Regions from separate parts of the Paenibacillus sp. RC84 genome, predicted to be linked through region 3. Evidence: riboswitches for the same ligand, from Rfam matches in the RefSeq annotation. Region 3 holds a riboswitch; each other region holds the start of a gene.
What was found. Region 3 has a riboswitch for cyclic di-AMP ahead of ABH899_RS26910 (C40 family peptidase). Riboswitches for the same ligand answer to the same signal wherever they lie in the genome.

Region 1 (3,273 bases), on a different contig from region 3:
TAAGTTTTGTTAAGTCAATTTGTCAATTAAATCGCATATCCCCTTAAAAAAACACTTACAGCATACAAAAAAGCGGCTGATATCCAGCCGCTTTTCATCGTTTTATTCACATGCCCTATACTTGTTCATGTCTCTGCGCTTACAGGCGTTCCGAAATCGAATCGATCATTTCCCGGATCTTGGCTCCCGATTTGCGCAGATTGTTCTCTTCCTCTTCACTTAAGGGCAGCGTGATAACCTCCCGCACGCCCGTACGGTCCACAATGCACGGAACCCCGAGATAAACGTCGGACAACCCGTGATAATTGGAAACAAACGTCGAAACGTTCAGCACCGCGCCTTCATCGCGCAGAATCGCCGTACAGATCCGGTCAAGCGCCAAAGCGATCGCGTAATACGTCGATCCCTTCGCCTCAATAATCTGGTAAGCCGCGTCCCGCGTATTTTGGAAAATTTCGTCCTTATCCTCTTGATTCAGCTCGAGAGGCAGTCCGGCAAAATTAGCCAAGCTCCACAAAGGCACTTCCGAGTCTCCGTGCTCCCCGATAATCGCCGCGTGAATGCTGCGCGGGTCCACTTGAAGCTTCTCGCCGATCAAATAGCGGAAACGCGCGCTGTCCAGCAAAGTTCCCGAGCCGATGACACGGTTAACGGGCCATTCGGACTTTTTCCATGTAAAATAAGACATGATATCAACCGGGTTGGTCGCCACCAGAATAATGCCTGTCTGGTTGTACTTCGTCACATTCTCGACGATGCCGTTAAAAATGTCGACGTTGCGCTTGAGCAGATCGAGACGGGTCTCCCCTTGCTTTTGCGCGACGCCCGCACAAATAATGATAATATCGGCGCCTTCACAGTCGGAATAGTCCCCTGCCCATACTTTTACCCTGCCCGTAAACGGCAGGCCGTGGTTCATATCCAGTGCGTCCCCGTTCGCTTTCGCGTGATTATAATCGATGAGGACAAGCTCGGACATCCGCTCTCTGAGCAGCAGAGTGTACGCCGTGGTGGAACCTACGGCACCGGTTCCGATGACAACGATACGTGATTTTTTAGATGTTTCCTGGTTATTCAATTCGTTAGTAGACACAAGAACCTCTCCTTTCAGGGGAATTCTGGTATTATTGTAGGCGAACTCCCCCCCAAAAGCAAACGTTCCGTCCTATAAAACGACAAAATAAGCGCGGGATTCTTCAAAAAGTACCGGCTGATCCAGCTGAAATCCGGTGCCGGCTATCCGCTCGCAAGCCTGCAGCGGGGCAAGGCGCGCCGGTTCAGGGCTGCTGCCCTCTTCCAGCCAGTTTGCTCCCAGCACGGCAGCGGTATGCTCCCATAAGCAGCAGGCCGGACCGATCAAATAATCTTTATGCATCGCCAGCGCCATTCCTTCCTGCCGGAGCATGCACGCGTTGCGCAAATCATCCAGCAGAGAGCCGCAGCAGCCGGGGTGTAGTTCCCGCTCGGCTTGGAAGCGCCCGCTTACCGGAAATTCGCGGTCCGCCACAGCGTGGCCGAAGCCCGCAGCCTGCCTGACGCGAGAAGAAACGTGCGATTCCGTGTCCGGCCAAGTCCCGCTGCCGTCACTCCGGGCAGCGGCCGTTTCCAGGCGGAAGGAGCTGTTTCCGGAACGTCCGGCGCTTCCGAAGCTGCTGAAGCCGCTGAAGCTTCCGAGAACGTCCACGAACGGTTTGCCCTGCGATCGGGCCTTCAGATCGTACAAGGCCATTTCCACCAGATCCGCCTTCACATTCCCCCAGAGAACGCGGTACAAGCGGACAGTGTCGAGCGCTTGAGCCAGCGTGCTTTTTTGAAGGCGGTACAGAAACCGGGCCCAATTCACAAGATCGAAAACCTTCTCGTTCACAGACATCAAACATTCTCCCCAGCCTGTCTCTCCGCCCTCGTCCGTGAGTTTGAGCAGCCCGTACCTGCAGTTCTCGAGCTTTCCTTTGGCATGATGGTAACAGCAGGGTACATCGAATTCAAACAATTCAATCCGGATAATTCGTCGGTCCATTTCTTCCTTTTCCACTCCTTTTCTCCCAATGACGCTTGCGAGGTTAGCTGCCGGGTTCGGATTTGAGAGGCCCCTACGGAAAAAAACATTCCGATTCACCCCAGTTCGTGGGTCCCCCGCTTCTCTTACGAGAATTAAGCGCGCAGATGAAGATGATGGTATGGCCGCCTCCGGGATCCGGACATGGTGTCCGAAGCCCCATCTGACGGACCATGAGAGTATGTTACTCCCGCGAATCGGGCCTGTAAACAACCCCGGAGGACAGCCCGCTGCCATTCTATGCCATGTAACCCTATTCATTTGAGTGTTGCTTCTTCAAGCTGATTCAAGCTCATTCTTTCTCCGTTTAACAAAAAAAAGCTCCGGATACCCGGGGCTTTTTTTGAAGAGCGTTTTATAGTCCGATCAGATATGGGCGCGTGTCTTGCCTCCTCCAAGGGTAGGGTTTGCGCCATGATCTCCGCGATGGCGAAGGAGCTTGCGGAGGTAAGGAAGGATGTAGTAGTCGGCTCCGAACTTGCCGGCGTTGGCTCCGGCGGCGATGACGATAACACCGAGCAGGATCATCCAAGGGTTAGTGCTTACGGTACCTGCGAAGAGGAACATGAAGTTCATCAGAACCCCGAAGAATGCTGCCGCCGTTGTCAGTGCGCCGAGGACAAGACCCAGTCCTACCAGAAACTCTCCGAGCGGAATCAGTACGTTAAACAGTTTGGCGTTCGGCAGTGCAAAGTTTTCCAGGAATGCGGTGAAGGTCGGATAGACCAGCTCATTGGTCGCTTTATCGACAATCGGCTTCGCTACCGCGCCTTTCAGGAAGCCCGTGGCGTCAAACCCGCCTGTCAGCTTGTGCCATCCTCCCGTAATCCATGCGTATCCAAGATAGAAGCGGAGGATCAGCATCAGACCTGCCGCATAAACGTTCGTTCTTAACCAGTTAAACATATGAATTTCCCCTCTCAAGCTGCGTATTCTGTATTGGATGTTGAGTGTGTTTCCAGCATTTAGAGCCAGTACTGCTCGATCAAGCCGCATTCCGCTTCCAGAGGAAGAGGAAGTCCGGTTTCGCCTGCTTTTTGCGCCTTGGCGGTTTGCCAGGTCTGCACACAGTCGAAGCACAGATCCTTATAACCCTCGGGGTGTGTCTGAAGCCGGGCGCCGCATGCCTGACAGTGTGCGGGTGCTGCGTTTACAAGATGAAGGGCGGTCATGATACTCGCATCCTTTCGTTTATCCCGTATTTTATTGTGAAT
Region 2 (3,273 bases), on a different contig from region 3:
GCCGGGTGTACACCGGGTAGATCGGGTAGGCGGTGTGTCCCGCCGCCCAGATGAGGCTGGGCAGAAGCACGGCCAGCCATTTGAACCGGAGCAGCCTGCTGAACAGGGCGATGCCGAGCAGCCGGAAGGTGGCCTCCTCGGAGATGCCCGCCGCCCAAGCCATCAGCGGAAGCAAAGCGGGCTGCAGCATGTTGCGGGGAGACGACATCGGGTCGTTCACCGACCAGACGCCGAAGCCTTTCTCCGCCACAAGGAACAGCACCTGCTGGAGGCCGAGCAGGAACAGGCAGAGCAGATAGCCCTGCGCCATGCTGCGGGTTACGCGCGAGCCGAAGTCGGCGTCGCGCCAGCGGGGCATGACGGACTTTCCTTCGCGTCTCCACAGGGCATCGCCCGCTGTGAAAGAGAAGTAGACGGCTGCGGCCATCAGCAGCGTCACGAAGTTGATCAGCACGATCGAAAGCATCGCTTCCTGGCCGCTGCTCGTCAGCGTACTGCCGGCTTTATAAGCCGGATACATGTTGATGTTGTTCATGACGTAGATCACGGCATACACCGCCGTTAGCAGGACGCCCCGGGAAAAATCGACCGTCCTCCATTTAAGGACGGTATAGCCGAGGGCGATCAGGGCCATCAGGCCGTTGCCCCACAAGCTGATGCGGGTCCACATGGAGGCGGTATCCTCCTGGTGTTCCAGCCAAGACGTAAAAGCGTCGGGGAGCCGGAACGATTGGGTGAACGAGGCAACGGAGGTTCCGTCCAGTTTCACGCTGATCGTCAGCTTAGCGTCCCCGACAGGCTCTTTCCGCCGCTCGAACAGCAGCAGACCGGACTTGGCGGCAGGCGGGCTGATCCGCTCGAACTCCGCCTCTTCGTAGCCCTGCCTCGCTATCGCTTCCCGGGCGAGCTTCTCCGCATCGGCCGCGGACACGGCGGCCTGGGCTTCGCCGCCGAGGCCGGACCAGCCGATGACGGCTTTCGTGGTCATATGGATATCGATGATCGACTTCCGGACCGAAGGGGAAGCCTCGGTGACTTCTACCCGATAGTAATCGACGGGCACCCGGCTGGCGTAGCTTTTGTCATACAACGTTTGAAGCTTCTCTTTGGTGAGATAACCGCTGAGTTCCTTCTCCGATTGGTAGCTGACGAATGTGCCGGGAGCCCCGCCGCCCGTAACGACGCCGGAACCGTTTACGGTATCGGCGCCCTGCCTTTGCCGCAGCCATGCGACCGCTGCCTCCGCGGCTTGTTCTTTCGTAATGGAGGCTGCCGTTTCGTAAGGATCGGAACCGGCGGGAGCGGCTCCGGTATTATAGATGAAAACTACGGCCGCATATAGAAGGAATCCGGTCAGGGCGAGCAGCAGCAGCGGTTTATCCAGACCGTATTTTTTCATGGTCAGCTCCTTCTCCGATCGTTTTTTTAACCGTATCACAGTTTGCGTAAGGATGCCAATTCGTGACTCCCAGTTAGCTGCAGGAAGATTGTCCAGGTTTCCCCCCGTAAAATCCGGTTAAAAGGGCTTTGTGCTTGTTTAATAACAGATATATAATGCGGATGATTCATTTCTTCGCGCAACTTCATACGCCGAATTTCCGCAGGAAAACGGGGGAACCATACATTGGGGTGAATTTTACCGCTTGTGCCTGAATAGGGCAGGGTAAATAGGGTGGCCTGTACATCCGAATCCGTCAGCTAACCTCGTAGGCGACAGCAGGAACCATAACCGAAAGGCAGTGGGTTTCCAGTGTCTTTTTTGTGCTTCATATAGGAGGAAATTATGTGTTAAAAAAGTCGAGATTTACGCCGCCGCAGATCCTTGTTCTCGGATTTGCCCTCATTATCCTCATCGGTTCCGGCCTGCTGATGCTGCCGGTCTCGTCAACGGACGGGCTGCCGCTTCCGTTCATCGACGCCCTCTTCACGGCCACCTCGGCTACCTGTGTAACAGGTCTGGTCGTGGTAGACACCGGGTCGCATTTTACGATGTTCGGGCAAATTGTTATCATTTCGCTGATTCAAATCGGCGGCCTCGGGTTCATGAGTATGGCGACGCTTTTTGCCTTCATCCTGCGCAAGAAGATATCGCTCCGCGAAAGGCTGCTGCTTCAGGAAGCCTTGAACCAGGGCAGCATGGAAGGCATTGTCCGCCTTTTCCGGAAAGTACTGATCTACTCGCTGAGCATCGAAGGAATCGCGGCTGTCCTTTTTACCGCCCGCTGGTCGATGGATCTCGGTTTTCCGAAGGGGTTGTACTACGGCATCTGGCATGCCGTTTCCTTCTTCAACAATGCCGGGTTTGACCTGTTCGGTCCCATTACCGGCCCATTCTCTTCGCTGACCGCTTACGCCGACGATTTTATTACCAATGTAGTGACGATGGCGCTCATCGTTCTGGGCGGGATCGGTTTTATCGTGATGTCCGATGTGATGGATTACCGGAAAACGAAGAGGCTGACCCTTCACTCCAAGGTGGTGCTGAGCGCCACAAGCATTCTGATCGTGACCGGGGCGCTTGTTATTTTTATCTTCGAGTATTCCAATTCGAAAACGCTGGGTTCATTGGACTTCGGCGGCAAGATTCTCGCTTCGTTCTTTCAATCGGTCACACCGCGTACGGCGGGGGCGAACACGCTTGATCTCGCTTCTCTCCGCCAAGCCACTCAATTTTTCATGATCATCCTGATGTTTATCGGGGCTTCTCCCGGATCTACCGGGGGCGGGATCAAGACGACTACGTTTACGATGCTGGTCGGGGCAATCGTGGCGATGGTGCGGGGAAAAGAAGATATCGTCTTCTTCCGCAATCGTCTCGGCAAGGAACGCATCCTGAAGGCGATCACTCTGACGATGTTTGCACTCTTTCTTGTTATTTTCGTTACCATGCTTCTGTCTACGACGGAAGATCACGAGTTTCTTATGATTTTGTATGAAGTGACTTCGGCATTCGGGACTGTAGGACTCACCCTGGGGCTGACCACGAAGCTTACCGTGTTCGGCAAGGTTATGATCGCCCTGACCATGTTCGCCGGACGTCTCGGGCCTTTGACGTTGGCGTATGCGCTGCAGCCTAAAGCCGAGAAAGAACTGTACCGTTATCCCGAAGGAAAAATCACGATAGGTTAAGGAGAAACAAAACAATGGCTTTCATTCAATATGCAGTTATCGGACTCGGACGCTTCGGTTCCAGCTTGTCCCAAGAATTGACTCAGCTCGGGCACGAGGTGCTGGGCATCGACAGAGACGAAGAGAAAGTAGACGAGATGAGCG
Region 3 (3,273 bases):
GTAGACGAAGAAATCCGGATTATAGACGGCCTGGTACAGGTAGAAGTCGCGCCACGCCAGCTGGCGCGTCCAGGCTTCGTGCCACTCGCTGCCGAGAGCGGCTTCATACGCCCGGCGCACGGAGAGCGCGCCGGTGTTCAGGTGGCGGCTGATCCCGCTGGTCGTCTCGAAGGCGTACCGGTCTCTTTGCGCTTCATAAGCGCGGAGACCTCCTTCGAGAAAACCGCTCAGAGTCTGAGCGGGATCAGGCGCCGTGCCTGCCGCTTCCGGGTCCAGCGGAAGCGGAAACCGGGCGGACCAGGCTTCGCGGTCCGGCAGCGGCCGTGTCTGCAAATCGCGCACGGTGACGGGCGACGACGGCCGGAAAAAAAGATGCATATAAGAATTCCATTTTTTATAAAAAGGGGTAAATACCTGGTAAGGGGCGCTGCGCTTCGCGAAGTGCTGGAAGTCTCCGAAATCGGCGAGCGTATAGTCGATCAGTGTGGTAACCGGAACGCCGCGGGCGGAAGCTGAAACCTTCAGTTTGCAGTCACGTACTAATGCGTAGGGCGTAACGTCGCCGTGCAGGACGATTTCTTCAATCGGCAGCTCGGCCAGCAGCTGATCGACCACGGCATGAGGCTCGCCGGCAAGCACTTCCAGATGAGCGCCGGCTCTCCGGTATTCGCGGATGAGCCTGGAGACGTGACGGAGGAAGTTGACTCCGCTGTGTTCCCGGTCCCGGCCGTCGCGCAGAAGGAAGGGGTCCAGAATCAGGATGTGCAGGCTTGGACGCCCCAAGCTGTGAATGTAATCAAACGCAGTGAGGTCGTCAATCCGCAGATCTTTGCGATGAATAAAAAGGATCATAATGAAGGGACGCTCCTTACTTTTTCGTCTAACTTCATAGTAACAGGAAATCCGGCGCAAATGAAAAGAAGCCCGGCAAGCCAGGCGGCAACCTGGATTACGGGGCTCCCTTTCGGGTATATGCTGCGTTCCATTACGAGTGCGTCTTACTAGTCTGCAGTGATCTTATTAAAAAGGTCATCGCCGATAACGCGGCGTGCAGAAACGTATCGTTTCGCATAGTAAGATTCGCTCAAGTCACTCTTTGTAACACCTTTGTTCGTAGCGGAGTGGGCGAACTTGTTGTTCCCGATGTAAATACCTACATGGGAGATGCCTTTTCCGTCGGTGTTAAAAAATACAAGGTCACCCGGTCTCAGATCGCTTTTCGCAACCGAGGATCCTTGGCCGTTCTGTGCTTTTGAAGTGCGTGCCAGATCAATGCCGAACCGGTCGAATACGTAGGACGTGAAACCCGAGCAATCAAAACCGCTGGTCGATGTGCCCGAATACTTGTAAGGCGTCCCTACCAATCCGTCAATCGTGGAACTGAGCGTCGACTTCGCGGAAGCGCTGCCGATCTCCACACTCAAAAACAGGGTCAAGCTCAAAACAAACAACAAGACTTTCTTCAACTGTGTTGCTCCTTCCTGTGCCTACGAGGTTAGCTGGAGGGTTCGGTAGAAGGTCCCCTATGATCCCTTTGTTGCAAGATCAATTCACCCAGAGTGGATCCCCCGTTCTCTTCCTTTCGTCTAAGAAGAAATTCGGCAATCTTTTTCTGTTCGACACTAAATATTCGCCATAGGTCCAGAAATTCCTTCCAAAAAACTAAAAATAGTTACAAAAAAGTTTCAAAAGCAGTTATTTAGTCGGATTTCAGGGCAAAAAATAGATCAAAAAACCCGCCTTCTTGTATAAAAAGGGCGGGTTTTCCATGTCTTTCAGCTTAGAGGCAATCTAAGTTTTCGGCTGATCCGGAAACTTCACGCGCAGCCCCGGTTTCGTTTCGGCAAGCAGTTTTTCTTGCAGGGCGTTGAGGTCTTCCTGCGTTTTCAGCTCGCCTTTTTTGACGAGGTACTCGATCGTCTTTTGCTGGAGGAGATATTTGGCGTACTGGTTGACGGTTTTAGGATCGGTCCAGTAGGTCGCTTCGGTCAAGCCGGCGCTTTTGTAGAGCATCTCTTTCAACTGAGCCGCTTCGGGACCGGCCGCTTCCAGCGCTTTGCGCTGCTGGTCGATAGCCTGCTTCACTTCGGCTTCTTTGACTTTGACGCCGCGCTTCTGGCCGTAACGGACGAAGAGCTCGTCCTTAAGCATCAGATCGAGAAGCTGATCGTTGGTCAAATTGTTTTGAGCGCCCTGCATTTGAAAGGCCAGGTCGACTTCGGCTTTCATTTTGTCGAAAGCTTGGTTGGAGATGCGGACGTCGTGACCGATCGCCACAACCTCTTTGGCTTTAACGTCGGACTGTCCGTAAAAGAACGACCCGGCGGCGACACAAAGGCCAATTACTGCCGCCACGACGGTGCTTGTCCGTGGGGATATCATCGGTAATGCCTCCTTTTATCTTCTATCTTTCCATGATAGCTGAAAAAAACGCAAATGGAAACTAAAAACCCCCTGGCCGGTGAACGGCAGGGGGAGACGGATATCGCGCCGGAACAATCCGGAAAGAGCACGGTTAAGAAGAGGGTGGCGTTTGTGACTCGTCTGTTTTGCCGCCCGGCTTACGGGCAGAAAAACAGGCCTTTCTAGGTGCGGTAGCTTTCCCAGATTTCACGCTGCGCGGCGATGGACCACATTTTGACGAAGGTGCGGACCAAAGGGTATAACTGGTGGATAATGAGGGCCGTCAGGCCTGCCCATATATAGGAGGCATAAGTCGCCGCGACGGCCAGAAGGAAGCCGAGCAGGACGAGCAGCAGGGCATTGCCCGCGATCCGTAAGCCTTGGCGGAACACGACCGGAAGCACCGAGAGAAGTCCCCGTCGATCCTCGGAGGCCCGGCCGAACTGCAGGAACAGGAAGAGGAGCTGAACAAGCAGGGCATACACGGCATAGAGAGCCGTCCAGGGAAGCATGGACAGAAGGAGCTGCTCGAATCCGTAGGCTTTGTTGAACAAAGCAAGCGCTTTGGGAGCCAGCCAGTAGAGCGGCGCAAGCATCAGGACCGTTTGAAGGAGATAATAGAGGAAGAAGGGCAGCAGCAGCTCGCGGATTCCTTTCATAAACCGGTAGCCCGCATTCATCTGCCGGTGTTCCAGAGAGTACAGCACGCCGGCGTTCAGCATGGGGCTGATCAGCATCCGGACGGCCAGCAGGATGAGAAGCCATTCGAGATACGGCTGGATGAGATCCGTTTTTACAAGCCGGAACTGGCTTTCCATCAAGAACAAATGAACGGCGCTCTGGGGCTGATCGTTGGCCGGATAACGGTGG

Region 1: it holds a riboswitch for cyclic di-AMP, as region 3 does, so the genes downstream of both, ABH899_RS10095 (hypothetical protein) here and ABH899_RS26910 (C40 family peptidase) in region 3, are expected to answer to the same signal.
Region 2: it holds a riboswitch for cyclic di-AMP, as region 3 does, so the genes downstream of both, ABH899_RS23785 (TrkH family potassium uptake protein) here and ABH899_RS26910 (C40 family peptidase) in region 3, are expected to answer to the same signal.

What each region holds. Positions count from the first base shown of each region.
Region 1 covers NZ_JBGBYL010000003.1:591,099-594,371, reverse strand. Annotated here, with positions in the region: gene ABH899_RS10100 (L-lactate dehydrogenase) at 140-1,078, opposite strand; gene ABH899_RS10095 (hypothetical protein) at 1,166-2,035, opposite strand; cyclic di-AMP (ydaO/yuaA leader) riboswitch at 2,038-2,171, opposite strand; gene ABH899_RS10090 (DoxX family protein) at 2,426-2,965, opposite strand; gene ABH899_RS10085 (hypothetical protein) at 3,025-3,231, opposite strand.
Region 2 covers NZ_JBGBYL010000011.1:125,624-128,896, forward strand. Annotated here, with positions in the region: gene ABH899_RS23780 (CPBP family intramembrane glutamic endopeptidase) at 1-1,399, opposite strand, end outside; cyclic di-AMP (ydaO/yuaA leader) riboswitch at 1,579-1,728, shown strand; gene ABH899_RS23785 (TrkH family potassium uptake protein) at 1,786-3,129, shown strand; gene ABH899_RS23790 (potassium channel family protein) at 3,144-3,273, shown strand, end outside.
Region 3 covers NZ_JBGBYL010000015.1:37,462-40,734, forward strand. Annotated here, with positions in the region: gene ABH899_RS26905 (cryptochrome/photolyase family protein) at 1-852, opposite strand, end outside; gene ABH899_RS26910 (C40 family peptidase) at 1,002-1,466, opposite strand; cyclic di-AMP (ydaO/yuaA leader) riboswitch at 1,470-1,614, opposite strand; gene ABH899_RS26915 (SurA N-terminal domain-containing protein) at 1,792-2,382, opposite strand; gene ABH899_RS26920 (hypothetical protein) at 2,586-3,273, opposite strand, start outside.